4 regions of the Bradyrhizobium sp. UFLA05-153 genome follow, and region 4 is predicted to be linked to each of the others. Evidence: predicted binding sites of a transcription regulator. Region 4 holds the regulator's gene; each other region holds the start of a gene.
The links. Region 4 encodes PhoB, which activates phosphate uptake and scavenging genes when phosphate is short. Its sites were predicted from a motif close to TGTCATNNANCTGTCAT; they were not measured.
Positions count from the first base shown of each region.

Region 1 (3,205 bases), on a different contig from region 4:
GCTGCGGCGCGCCTTGCGACACCTGCCATGATCGCAGCCGCGCTCGCCGTCTTCATTTTCGGCCTGCACGATCTCGGCTTCGAGCCGGCAAGGTTCATCGCGGGACTGAAGCAGCTCGGCTGGATCACCATGATGATGATCCCGCCCGATCCCGGAACGTCGTTGCCGCTTTATCTGAAGGCGCTCGGGGAGACGCTGTCGATCGCGCTGCTCGGCACCACACTCGCCGCAATGCTGGCGCTGCCGGTCTCCCTGCTTGCGGCGCGCAACATCGTGCCGCCGAACATCATCCGCTTTCCGGTGCGGCGCTTCCTCGATTCGATCCGCGGCGTCGATACGCTGATCTGGGCGCTGGTCTGGATCAATGTGGTCGGCCTTGGCCCGTTCGCCGGCGTGCTCGCGATCATGGTTTCCGACTTCGGCGCGCTGGGAAAGCTGTTTTCGGAGGCGATCGAGGCGGCCGACAAGAAGCAGGTCGAGGGCATCAGGGCGTCAGGTGGCAGTGCCTTGCATGAGATCCGCTTCGGCCTGATGCCGCAGGTGCTACCGGTCATCGCCGGTCAGGTGCTCTACTTCATCGAATCGAACACGCGTTCGGCCAGCATCATCGGCATCGTCGGCGCCGGCGGCATTGGCCTTCAGCTCGCCGAGCAGATCCGCGTGCTGGAATGGCAGAAGGTGTCGTTCCTCGTTCTGATGATCCTGGTCGCGGTCGCCGCGATCGACTTCATCTCCGGAAAGCTGCGCTTCGCCATTATCGGCAGGCGGGCTGTGGCGTAGAGCGCGAACTCTTCCCTTCTCCCCTTGTGGGAGAAGGTGGCGCGAAGCGCCGGATGAGGGGTCTCTTTCCGCAAACTCGATAGCCAGCGGCACTCGCGGAGAGAGACCCCTCACCCGGACCGCATCTGCCGATGCGATCCGACCTCTCCCACAAGGGGAGAGGTGCACCTACTGCGGGGCAACGCGTTCACCCATTCTCCACCAGAAACTCCACCCGCTCCGCCGCAAAGCGCGAGCGCTTGGTCACTAGCGGCTTGCCGTCGGGGTCGACGTCGGTCGAATCGACCACCAGGATCGGGCGTCCCAGCGTAAGATCGAGCCGCGCGGCGTCGGTTGCATCGACGATGCCGGCCGTGATCCGGGTCGAGCCGCGGCGGTAATCGCGGACGCCGTAATGCGCGAGCAGCTTTGTCATCGAGCGCGTGGCGGCGAACACCGCACCCGCATCAGGAAAGAGTTCGGCTGACAACCAGGACGTCGAGACGCAGATCGGCGTCCGGTCGGCAAAGCGCACGGATTCGATCCGGACCAGCGGCGCGCCGGTCTTCACGCCGAGTTCCCGTGCGAGCTCCCGGCTCGCAACATCCTCCGACGCCTCGATCAGCTGCCCGCGCGGCTCGCGGCCGCCGGCGCCGACGATCTCCGAGAAGCGCGTGCGCGAGCGCAGGGGATAGGCGAGCTTCTGCGCCTCGACATAGGTGCCGCTGCCGCGCTCGGCGCGCACCAGGCCGCGCTCGGCGAGCGCCGCTAGCGCGCGCCGAACCGTATGACGGTTCACACGATAGGTCTCGGCGATCTCCATCTCGCCCGGCAGCTTCTCGCCGGCGCCAAAGCGGCCGTCGGCGATGCCGCGCTCGATGCCGTCGGCGACCAGGCGCCACAGCGCGACCCCGGAAGAGGCGGTGTCCTGAAGGCTCATGTCGACCGGAAGCCCATCTCCAAAATCACAGGATCGTCATGAAACAGTCATGGCGCTTCATTATCAAGTTGTCTATTATCATAGACAACTTGGATTCGGCAAGCCTGGTGACCGACGTGACCCCGCAAGACAGCCTCAAGACCCGGCGCAAGGCGGCGATGGCCGTGCTGGTGCATGCGGAAGCGAGCGACATCGCAGGCCGCCTCCGCGGCCTCTCGCTGCCGCGACATGATGACCTGCGCGAGCCCGAGAACGGCCTCGTGATGCTGCGCGGCCGCGTCGGCGGCGATGGCGCACCGTTCAATCTGGGCGAGGCTACCGTGTCGCGCGCCGCGGTGCGGCTTGCGACCGGCGAGGTCGGTTTCGGCTATACGCTCGGCCGCGACGGTGAGAAGGCCAGGCTGATCGCGCTCTGTGACGCGCTGGTGCAGTCGGAAGAGTTTGCGGGCGGCGTCGAGCGGGAGGTCGTCGCGCCGCTGCGCGCGGAGCTGCTTGCGCGGCAGGCGCAGCGCGCCGCGCAGACGGCCGCAACGAAGGTTGATTTCTACACCATGGTGCGCGGTGAGGGGTGAGGCCATGACCACGATTGCGGAACTGCCGCCGGGCTTCGCCGACAAGGTGTTGTCGGCGCAATCGACCTTTCGCTCGGTGATGGACGCGATGGCGCGGCCGGGCTCGGTGCAGCGCATCGTGCCGATCGCGGGGGCGCCCGGACCGATGATGCGCGGCACGGCGGCGATCGCGCTCACGCTGTTCGATCACGACACGCCGCTCTGGCTCGATGCGCGGATGTCTGAAAGCTCCGACGTGCTGAAATGGCTGAAGTTCCACACCGGTGCGCCAATAGTCCAGGATTCCTCGATCGCGAGCTTTGCGCTCATCGCGGATGGTGCCGCGCTTCCGTCGCTCGATCGCTTTGCGCTCGGCAGCAACGAGTATCCGGACCGCTCGACGACCTTGATCCTGCAAGTGGAGAGCCTCGACGCAGGCGCCGCCTTTGAGCTGCGCGGCCCGGGCATTGATGGCATGACGAGGCTTCAGGTGGCGATCCGGCCCGCCGACCTGTTCGAGCGCCTGCGCATCAACGACGCGCTGTTTCCGCGCGGCATCGACGTTGTGCTTGTCGCTGATGACGCCGTGGTTGCGATCCCGCGCACCACGCGGGTCGTGAACAAGGGAAGTTAACGTATGTATGTCGCAGTCAAAGGCGGCGAACGCGCCATCGAGAACGCCCATCGCCTGCTGGCGCACGCGCGGCGCGGCGATCAGGGCGTTCCCGAAATTTCGCTCGATCAGATTTCCGAGCAGCTCGGCCTTGCCGTCGATCGCGTCATGAGCGAAGGCTCGCTCTATGATCGCGAGCTTGCTGCGCTTGCGATCAAGCAGGCGCGCGGCGACCTGATCGAGGCGATCTTCCTGGTCCGCGCCTTCCGCGCCACCTTGCCGCGCTTCGGCGCGAGCGAGCCGGTCGACACCGGCGCCATGCGGGTGCAGCGGCGGGTGTCA
Region 1 covers NZ_JBBIAM010000134.1:6,994-10,198, forward strand. Annotated here, with positions in the region: gene phnE (phosphonate ABC transporter, permease protein PhnE) at 1-780, shown strand, start outside; gene phnF (phosphonate metabolism transcriptional regulator PhnF) at 968-1,699, opposite strand; gene phnG (phosphonate C-P lyase system protein PhnG) at 1,858-2,271, shown strand; gene phnH (phosphonate C-P lyase system protein PhnH) at 2,276-2,884, shown strand; gene Q2941_RS43310 (carbon-phosphorus lyase complex subunit) at 2,888-3,205, shown strand, end outside.
Region 1: phnF (phosphonate metabolism transcriptional regulator PhnF) is a predicted target of PhoB. The motif match lies at 1,734-1,750, and genes of this name have one in related genera.

Region 2 (3,205 bases), on a different contig from region 4:
AGCTGCCTCTTGCGATCCCGACGCCTTGCGGGGCGGCAGAAAGAGATGCACCCAGGTTGGCAATCATCGCGAGACTTAGGCTCGCTTGATTGAGAGCACTTCAAAGGTCTTGGTGATTGTTGCGACCGCGTTGTCATATTTGGCGAGCGCCACACAGCAAACGAGCGCGTCAACTATCGCCAGCTGAGCGATGCGGCTCGTCATAGCTTCCGTCCGGAAGCTGGTTTCCTTGGCCATCGTGTGTAGCATGATGTCGCAGTAGCGCTGAATGGGCGACTTGCCGAAGTTCGAAATGCAGATCGTCGTCGCGCCGGCCTCCTTCGCAAGCCGTGTCGCCGCAATCGTCTCATGCGTGCTGCCGGAATGCGAAATCGTAAGGACCGCGACGTGCGGCCCGGTCAGCGAGGCGCTGATCGCCTGAACGTGTGAATCCAGGACGACCTTCGATTCGATTCCGATCCGGAGCAGGCGATAGTTCGCATCCTCAGCCACGGGCGCGGCGCTGCCGATTCCGTAGACCTCGACGCGATCGGCCTGGAGGATGGCCTTCACGGCAGCAGCCATCTTTGCGGAATCGACGACCTTGCGCGTGTCCTGCAGGGCCTGCAGGTTGGACTGGAAGATCTTCTCGACGACAGTCGCGACGTCGTCGTTCCGCTTCAGATCCTCGTGGATGAACTGAACCGGTTGCACAAGATCGCGCGCGAGCGCGATCTTGAGCTGCTGGAACCCGCGCGCACCGAGTTGCTGGCAGAACGCGACGACGCTGCCTTCGCTCGCTCCGGCGCGTTCGGCAACCTCCGTCACGGACATGTGCACGACTTCCGCAGGATGGGCGCTGATGAAGTCCGCGATCCGGCTCGCCGTTGGCGGCAGGTCGGCCTTGGTCGCTGCGATCCGTTCGAGCATGCCGCTCGGAGAAAGAGCCGGCGAATGCTCGGGCTTGGCGGCTGGGTCCGCCTGTTTCATGCGTGGTTTTTGCACGCCGCGCTTCTTCGTCGTTGAGGGCATTGTCAATCACCTGATAGGACGAGACGCGGCATCGTCTCGACATTAAGATAGCGGATTCCGAGCCGGCCGGCGCCTGCTCCATCGGTGTGCGGGTTGTCACCGATCATCACGGCCTCGGATGGACTGACGCCGAGTCGCGTCAATGCTCGTTCGAACAGCGCAGGCTCGGGTTTGCCGATGATGCGATATGAGACGGCGCCGGCACAAGACAGGACCGCCGCAAGCAGTGCGCCGGTTTCCGGTACGACCGATCCGGCCCTGCCGGGATGCGTGGTATCCGGGTTCGTCACGATCAGTTGGGCGCCGTCCCGTACCAGGTTTGCCGCGAATGACAACTTGTCATAGTTGAAGGCGCGATCGCGCGCGATCACGACGATGTCCGGCTCGAGCATTGTCATGTTCAGACCCAGGCCGCGGCCATATTCGCGGAGGGCAGGGCTGCCGAGCAGCATCACGCGCGAAGCGCGCCGCTCTTGCGCGATGATGTCGAGCGTGCAGGCACCGGCGAGCACGATCCGGCCGGGGTCAATCGGAAGGCCGATCTGGAGCAGCAGCCGGGCAAGCTCGGCGGGCGTGTGCTCCGCGTCGTTGGAAACCAGGGCGAATTGTCCGCCGAAGGCGTCCAGCATGCGCCGCGCACCTGGCAAAGGTTTGTTGTCGCTGATCAGTGTCCCGTCGAGATCGACGAGATAGCCCCGTGCTCTCCATCCCTGCTTCACCTTCCGCCTCTCCGCCCTTGAATTGAATGTTACTCAGTCTATAAGCAAACTAGGACTGAGACAAATTCATCAAACTATTATCCGACGGTGCCAATGATCGGCAACATGGAGGCGGGGCATGGCCCGGATTTCGGTCGAGAACATCGGCAAGGCGTTCCGTCAGACGGAGTCTTGAAGGATGTGTCGCTCGACATCGCCGACGGTGAGTGCCTGACGTTGGTCGGCTCGAATCCTGTGAGACGGACCTTGAGCGACAACGGGTGGCTTCGGATGAAGTCCTGATCGCGTGGATCGCGCAAGGCGACCGGCGCGCCATGCAGGTGCTGTACGGACGGCACCATGTCAGGGTATTCAGTTTCGGGCTTCAGCTCGTCCACGACGAACAGGTTGCGGAAGATCTCATCAGCGAGGTCTTTCTCGACGTCTGGCGTCGGGCTGGCAAGTTTGAAGGCCGATCTGCTGTCTCAACCTGGCTGCTGGCGATTACGCGCTTCAAGGCCCTCTCGGCGCTGCGGCGCAGGAAGGACCTTACGTTGGAAGACGAGGCTGCTCACGCGATCGAGGACACGTCCGACGATCCGGAAGTGGCCGCGACGAAGAAGGATACCAGCGAAGCGTTGCGCAAGTGCCTGGGCGGGCTTTCGCCGGAGCACCGGGAGATTGTCGATCTCGTCTACTACCACGAGAAAGCCCTGGAAGAGGTGGCCGAAACCGTCGGGATTCCGGAGAACACCGTGAAAACGCGCTTGTTCTACGCGCGGAAAAAACTGGCCGAGTTGCTGAAGGCTGCCGGCGTTGAACAAGGTTGGCGATGAGGGGATCGAGCAAGAAGGTGCTGGAAGAAGACGGAAGACGCCAATGAAGTCGAGCTACTGCTTCCAGGGTACGCCGGGGCCTGCTGAACGTGCGCGCTGGGTCGAGGAGGGGCTGACTCGTGATCCCGCTCGCCGGCGAATATGCCGTTATCCGCGAGGAACATGCCGAGACCATCGCTTGGGTCGGCGCTTGCGATTCGGTGATCAGACGATGAGCAAGGGCGATCTCACCAACCTGATCAACAGAGTTTCAAGCGAGAAGATCGTCAATCTCGCCGTGAGCATAGCCTCTGGTTTTCCACTTTAGTCTCGCCGTCAATGAGCCGAACGACTTTAAGAGGCTTGTCGCGGCAAAGGTTTGCGACCGCTGATCAGCGTCCCGTCCAGATCGACGAGATAGCTCCGCGTCCGCACTCCTGATCCACGTTCCACCTTTCCGCCTCGGGTTATTGACTGAGCTTTATTCAGTTCGTAACTAGACAATTACTGAGACAAATTCATGAAACTGTCATCCGACGGTGCCAATGATGCGGCGGCATGGAGGCGGCAGATGGCACGGATTTCGGTCGAGAACATAAGCAAGGCGTTCCGTCAGGCGGACGTCTTGAACGACGTGTCGCTCGACATCGCCCATGGTGAATTCCTGACGCTGGTCGGTCC
Region 2 covers NZ_JBBIAM010000024.1:70,563-73,767, forward strand. Annotated here, with positions in the region: gene Q2941_RS16940 (MurR/RpiR family transcriptional regulator) at 76-1,011, opposite strand; gene Q2941_RS16945 (HAD-IIA family hydrolase) at 1,014-1,730, opposite strand; gene Q2941_RS16950 (sigma-70 family RNA polymerase sigma factor) at 1,991-2,545, shown strand; gene Q2941_RS16955 (ABC transporter ATP-binding protein) at 3,096-3,205, shown strand, end outside.
Region 2: Q2941_RS16945 (HAD-IIA family hydrolase) is a predicted target of PhoB. The motif match lies at 1,795-1,811, and genes of this name have one in related genera.

Region 3 (3,205 bases), on a different contig from region 4:
GTCATGCGGATTTCCAGTGGATTTGCGGCTGGTTACGTCGAATTCGAGGGCCGCGCAATGGCTCGCAAGGGGCCTGAGGCTATACTATGTAGACATATCAACCGGTTCAGCCTCCAAAGGGCCGGATTCGAGGTCACACCGGGTGCCGGGAAGCGCCGCGTGAGTATTCCGAACATCATTACCCTGGGCCGCATCATGCTGGTCCCGATCATCGTCTGGGCGATTGTGTCGAGCCAGATGGAGGTGGCGTTCGCCGTCTTCCTGATCGCCGGCATCAGCGACGCTGTCGACGGCTTCCTGGCCAAGCGCTTCAACATGAGGAGCGAGCTCGGAGCCCTGCTCGATCCGCTCGCCGACAAGGCGCTGCTGGTCTCGATCTATCTGGCGCTCGGCATCTGGGGCGACATCCCGCGCTGGATCGTGATTCTGGTGGTCTCGCGCGACATCATGATCGTCGCCGCCGTGATCGTCTCCTGGCTGTTCGACAAGCCGGTCGAGATGAAGCCGTCGAAGGTGTCGAAGCTCAACACTGCAGCCCAGGTGGCCTATGCGGCGCTGGTGCTGGCCTCCCTCGCCTTCGGCTTCAAGCCCGGCCCCTATGATATAATCCTGATGGGCCTCGTCACGGTCTTCACACTCTCCTCCGTGTCGCTCTATCTCGTCGAGTGGCTGCGGCACATGAGCACGATCGAGGCCAAATGAGGGGGATGCGGTCCCGCAAAAGGCCAACTCCCGCTCGATACGTCGAATCTCTTCAAACGAAGCCGGCTCGCCCGGCATGGAGCAAAGCAAGCGTGGCAGGCCGCGTTCATCCCCGACAACTGGCGTTTTCGCTTCCGCATGCGGAAAGCCTGAGCCGGGACAATTTTCTCGAAGGCCCCGCCAACGCCGCCGGTCTCGCCCTGATCAACGGCTGGCCCGAATGGCCAAACCGGGTCATGTGGCTGGCCGGGCCCGAAGGCTCAGGCAAGAGCCACCTCGCCGCCATCTGGGCTGAAGAGGCCGGCGCGCGCTCCACCACGGCCAATGCATTGACCGCGGCCGCCGTGCCCGGGGCGCTCGCCACGGGCGCACTGGTCGTTGAGGACCTGAAATCGAAGGACCTCGACGAGCGCGCGCTCTTCCATCTGTTGAACCTCGCGCGCGAGGACGGGGCCTACGTCCTGCTCACCGGCCGCGAGGTACCGGCGGCGCTGGAGATCGAGCTGCGCGACCTCCGCTCGCGCCTGCGCGCCGTGCCGGTGGTGTCACTTTTGTCCCCGGACGACCAGCTCTTCCGCGGCCTGATCGTCAAGTTCTGCGCCGACCGACAATTGAACGTCGATGAGAGCGTGGTCGGCTATCTGGCGACCCGCCTGGAGCGCTCCTCCGCCGCGGCGCGGCGGGCCGTGGAGCTGCTCGACAGCGAAGCCCTGCGGCTCGGCCGGCCCGTGACCCGGGCGCTGGCGGTCGAATTGCTGCGCGACGCCTGATCCTTGGTCTGCCGCTTGACGGCGCCGGACGGCGGAACATCAATGTCATCGAAACGTCATCGCGCTAACACATGCTCTGCGCCGGTTTTGCGCATAAGTCGCAAGATAAGGCGAAAGAAGATGGATCGACTTCTCATGGACTCCGCGCAAGCTGTTGAAATCAAAGAAAAAGAACCGGAATCGACAGGCCTCCCGGCGATCGCCACGAGCCCCGAGCGATTCATCAATCGCGAGCTTTCCTGGCTGCATTTCAACCGCCGGGTCCTGGAGGAATCGGTCAATCCCCACCATCCGGTGCTGGAGCGGGTGCGATTCCTGTCGATTTCGGCAAATAACCTTGATGAGTTCTTCATGGTCCGCGTCGCCGGCATCAAGGCGCAGGTCCGCGAGGGCATTCCCGAGCGCAGCCCCGACGGCCTGACCCCGTCCGAGCAGCTCGCGCTGATCAACCGGACCGTCTCGCAACTTGCAAGCGATCAGCAGGCGATCTGGCGCGATCTGCGCGGTACGCTCGCCGACGTCGGCATCGTGCTGGTCGAGGGCAAGGACGTCACCAAGGCGGAGAAGAACTGGCTTGAGGACCACTTCCTCCACAACGTCTTTCCCTTGCTCACTCCGCTCGCAATCGATCCCGCCCACCCCTTCCCGTTCATTCCGAGCCTGGGCTTCACCATCGCGCTTCAGCTCACGCGCGCCGCTGACGGCAAGCAGATGAACGCGCTGATCCGCATGCCCGGCAAGATCGACCGCTTCGTCCGCTTGCCCGCGGAGGGCGTGGTGCGATTGATCTCGCTGGAACAGATGACCGCCCTGTTCATCAACCGCCTGTTCCCCGGCTACAACGTCCACGGCCAGGGCGCCTTCCGCATCATCCGCGACTCCGAAATGGAGATCGAGGAAGAGGCCGAAGACCTCGTGCGCGTGTTCGAGACCGCGCTGAAGCGACGCCGCCGCGGATCGGTGATCCGGCTCGAGGTCGACGCCAAGACGCCTGAACAACTGCGCAGCTTCGTGCAGCACGCGCTCTCTGCGGCCGAAGACGAAGTGTTCCTGGTCGACGGCGTGCTCGCCATGAACGAGCTGTCGCAACTCACCCGCCTCGATCGCCCCGACCTCGAATTCACCCCTTACGTGCCGCGTCATCCCGAGCGCGTGCGCGAGCATGGCGGCGATATCTTCGCCGCGATCCGGCAGAAGGACCTCATCGTCCATCATCCCTACGAATCCTTCGACGTCGTCGTGCAGTTCCTCCAGCAGGCCACGCGCGACCCCGACGTCGTCGCGATCAAGCAGACGCTGTACCGCACCTCCAACAACTCGCCGATCGTGCGTGCGTTGGCCGAGGCCGCCGAGGCGGGCAAGTCCGTTACCGCGCTGATCGAGCTCAAGGCGCGCTTCGACGAGGAGGCCAATATCCGCTGGGCGCGCGACCTCGAGCGCGCCGGCGTGCAGGTCGTCTACGGCTTCCTCGAACTCAAGACGCACGCAAAACTCTCGATGGTCGTGCGCCGCGAGGGCGGCAGCCTCACCACCTATGTTCACACCGGCACAGGCAACTACCATCCGGTGACCGCGCGCATCTACACCGACCTCTCCTACTTCACGTCGGACCCGACCATCGGCCGCGACGCTGCGCGCGTGTTCAACTTCATCACCGGCTATGCCGCGCCGAGCGATCTCGACAAGATGGCGGTGTCGCCGCTGACGCTGCGCAAGCGCATCATCGAGCACAT
Region 3 covers NZ_JBBIAM010000004.1:81,609-84,813, forward strand. Annotated here, with positions in the region: gene purM (phosphoribosylformylglycinamidine cyclo-ligase) at 1-5, opposite strand, end outside; gene Q2941_RS04120 (CDP-alcohol phosphatidyltransferase family protein) at 160-702, shown strand; gene Q2941_RS04125 (P-loop NTPase family protein) at 795-1,472, shown strand; gene Q2941_RS04130 (RNA degradosome polyphosphate kinase) at 1,608-3,205, shown strand, end outside.
Region 3: Q2941_RS04130 (RNA degradosome polyphosphate kinase) is a predicted target of PhoB. The motif match lies at 1,516-1,532, and genes of this name have one in related genera.

Region 4 (3,205 bases):
CCTTGACCAAAGCGGGATGTGCATGGCCCAGCGCATTCACGGCGACACCCGAGGTGAAATCGAGATAGCGCTCGCCATTGGTCGCGACCAGCCAGCAGCCTTCGCCGCGCTCGAAGCCGAGCTCGGCCCTGGCGAAAACGGGAAGCAAATGCGTCGCGGCGCTTTTGGTCATGACGGTCACTTGAATGTTGAGGCTGGCTCACGAGACTGCCTTGCGCAGCGCATCGTTGACCTGCCCGGAAAACGAAACGTGCCGCCTTTTAAGGGCGGCACGTGTCACCATTTTATGCTTGGAAAAACCGCTGTCAATGCCGCCAGAAGGCCCTGCAAGGCGTGCGGCCGTAGTCTTGCGGTGGCATTTTTGAGTTCTTTTAGCGACGGAACATGTGGACGCGGAGCCGCAGACTCTTGCGCGGGAGTCACGCCATATTGTAGCGTTTCCCCTGTCAGATACGACATCTCGTGCAGCAGTTCTGATCCTCTTAGTCCTCATGTACCGGCGTAGCGTTCAGGTGCGTTTTCGCGCCCGGCGAGCCTTAAGGGATTCTGGCGGCACGGGTTTTTCGAGGCTTAGACATCGCCACGCGGCCCCAAGGGATTGGCAGGCGCGCGGCGAGGGGAAGGGTGCAATGACGGTTTTGACCTGGTCCGACGATCGCGTCGAGCAATTGAAAAAGCTCTGGGAAGCCGGGCTTTCGGCCAGCCAGATCGCTGCCGAACTCGGGAATGTGACCCGCAACGCCGTAATCGGCAAGGTGCACCGGCTGGGCCTGTCCGGCCGCGCCAAGAGCCCGTCCTCGGCGGCTCCCCGGCCGCGCAAGGCGCGCCCGGCGCAGCACATGATGCGGGTGAGCCGCCCGATCTCGCGCGGCAACACCGCCCTCGCCCAGGCCTTCGAGGTCGAGGTCGAGCCCGATCCGATCACCTATGACAATGTCGTTCCGATGAGCCAGCGCCTGTCGCTGCTCGAGCTCAACGAGGCGACCTGCCACTGGCCGGTCGGCGATCCCTCGAGCCCGGATTTCTTCTTCTGCGGCGGCAAGTCGCTCTCGGGCCTGCCCTACTGCGCACAGCACTCGCGCGTCGCCTACCAGCCGGCCGCCGACCGCCGCCGCGCACCGGCCAAGCCCGGCACGCGCTGAGTTCAGCCACAAACGACAACGTCCCGGTGCAAGGCCGGGACGCTTGATCGAGAAACGTCAGCACGCCATCCGGCGCGCTTTTTTACGTCTGCTCCGCCTTCGCGAAACGATCATCCAGCGCGTAGCCGGCGCCACGGACGGTGCGGATCGGGTCCTGCTCGCGACCGAGATTGAGCAGCTTGCGCAGGCGGCCGATGTGGACGTCGACGGTGCGCTCGTCGATATAGATGTCGCGGCCCCAGACGCTGTCGAGCAGCTGCTCGCGCGAGAACACCCGGCCGGGATGCTCCAGGAAGAACTCCAGGAGGCGATATTCGGTCGGGCCGAGGTCGATCGGCCGACCGGAGCGCGCCACGCGGCGCTTCTCGCGGTCGAGCTCGATGTCGCCAAAGGCGAGTATGGTCGCGAGCCGCTCGGGGCTTGCACGCCGGAGCAGGCCTTTCACGCGCGCGAGCAATTCGGGCACCGAGAACGGCTTGACGATGTAGTCGTCGGCGCCGGTCGCAAGCCCGCGCACCCGCTCGCTCTCCTCACCGCGCGCGGTGAGCATGATGATCGGCAGCTGCTTGGTCTCGGGCCTGGCGCGAAGCCTGCGGCACAGCTCGATGCCGGACAGTCCCGGCAGCATCCAGTCGAGCACGATCAGGTCGGGAATGTGCTCCTTGAGGCGGGTGTCGGCGTCGTCGCCGCGCATCACCGTCTCGACATCGTAGCCGTCGCCTTCGAGGTTGTAGCGCAACAACTCGGTCAGCGCTTCCTCGTCCTCAACAACCAGAATGCGTGCGCCCATAGCGTCGTCGCTCCTTAAGTGTTCGGCACGGTCGTGGCGAAGGTCGTCATATCGCCCTTCGGCCGCTTGTCCGCGATGGCCTGACCTTCGATCATGTAGAAGACGGTCTCGGCGATGTTGGTCGCATGGTCGCCGATCCGCTCGATGTTCTTGGCGCAGAACATCAAATGGATGCAGAACGAGATGTTGCGCGGATCCTCCATCATGTAGGTGAGGAGCTCGCGGAACAGCGAGGTGCAGATCGCGTCGACCTCCTCGTCGCCCTTCCACACCATCATCGCAGCCGGCAGGTCATGCGCGGCATAGGCGTCCAGCACCGACTTGACCTGCTGCTGCACGAGGTCGGTCATGTGTTCCAGGCCGCGGAACAGCTTCAGCGGATGGAAATCAGTCTCCAGCGCGGCGACGCGCTTGCCCATGTTCTTGGCGAGGTCGCCGATCCGCTCCAGATCGGTCGCAACGCGCATGGCGCCGACGATCTCGCGCAGGTCGACCGCCATCGGCTGCCGGCGTGCGATCGTGAGCACGGCGCGCTCCTCGATCTTCTTCTGGAGCGCGTCGATCTCGGCGTCGGTCGCCACCACGCGCTGGCCGAGCGCGACGTCACGGCGGATCAGCGCATCGACGGAATCGACGATCATGCGCTCGGCAAGGCCGCCCATCTCCGCAACGAGTCGCGTGAGCTCCTGGAGGTCGGTGTCGAAGGCCTTTGCGGTATGTTCAGAAGCCATTTCCTGTCTCCTCAGCCGAAGCGGCCGGTGATGTAGTCCTGGGTGCGCCGGTCGCTGGGCGACGTGAAGATCTTGCTGGTCTCGTCGAACTCGATCAACTCGCCAAGATACATGAAGGCGGTCTTGTCGGAGACGCGCGCCGCCTGCTGCATGTTGTGGGTGACGATCGCGATCGTGTAGTTCTCTGCGAGCTCCTGGATAAGCTCCTCGACCTTGGCGGTCGAGATCGGATCGAGCGCCGAGCAGGGCTCGTCGAACAGGATCACCTCAGGACGCACCGCAACGGTGCGGGCGATACAGAGACGCTGCTGCTGGCCGCCGGAGAGCGACAGGCCGGAGGCGTTGAGCTTGTCCTTGACCTCGTTCCACAGCGCGCCGCCGCGCAGCGCCTTCTCGACCCGGTCGTCCATCTCGGACTTGGAGATCTTCTCATAGAGGCGGATGCCGAAGGCGATGTTCTCGTAGATCGTCATCGGGAACGGCGTCGGCTTCTGGAACACCATGCCGACGCGAGCGCGCAGCAGATTGAGGTCGAGCTTGGT
Region 4 covers NZ_JBBIAM010000072.1:26,350-29,554, forward strand. Annotated here, with positions in the region: gene Q2941_RS32640 (aspartate aminotransferase family protein) at 1-172, opposite strand, end outside; gene Q2941_RS32645 (GcrA family cell cycle regulator) at 630-1,142, shown strand; gene phoB (phosphate regulon transcriptional regulator PhoB) at 1,225-1,932, opposite strand; gene phoU (phosphate signaling complex protein PhoU) at 1,947-2,663, opposite strand; gene pstB (phosphate ABC transporter ATP-binding protein PstB) at 2,675-3,205, opposite strand, start outside.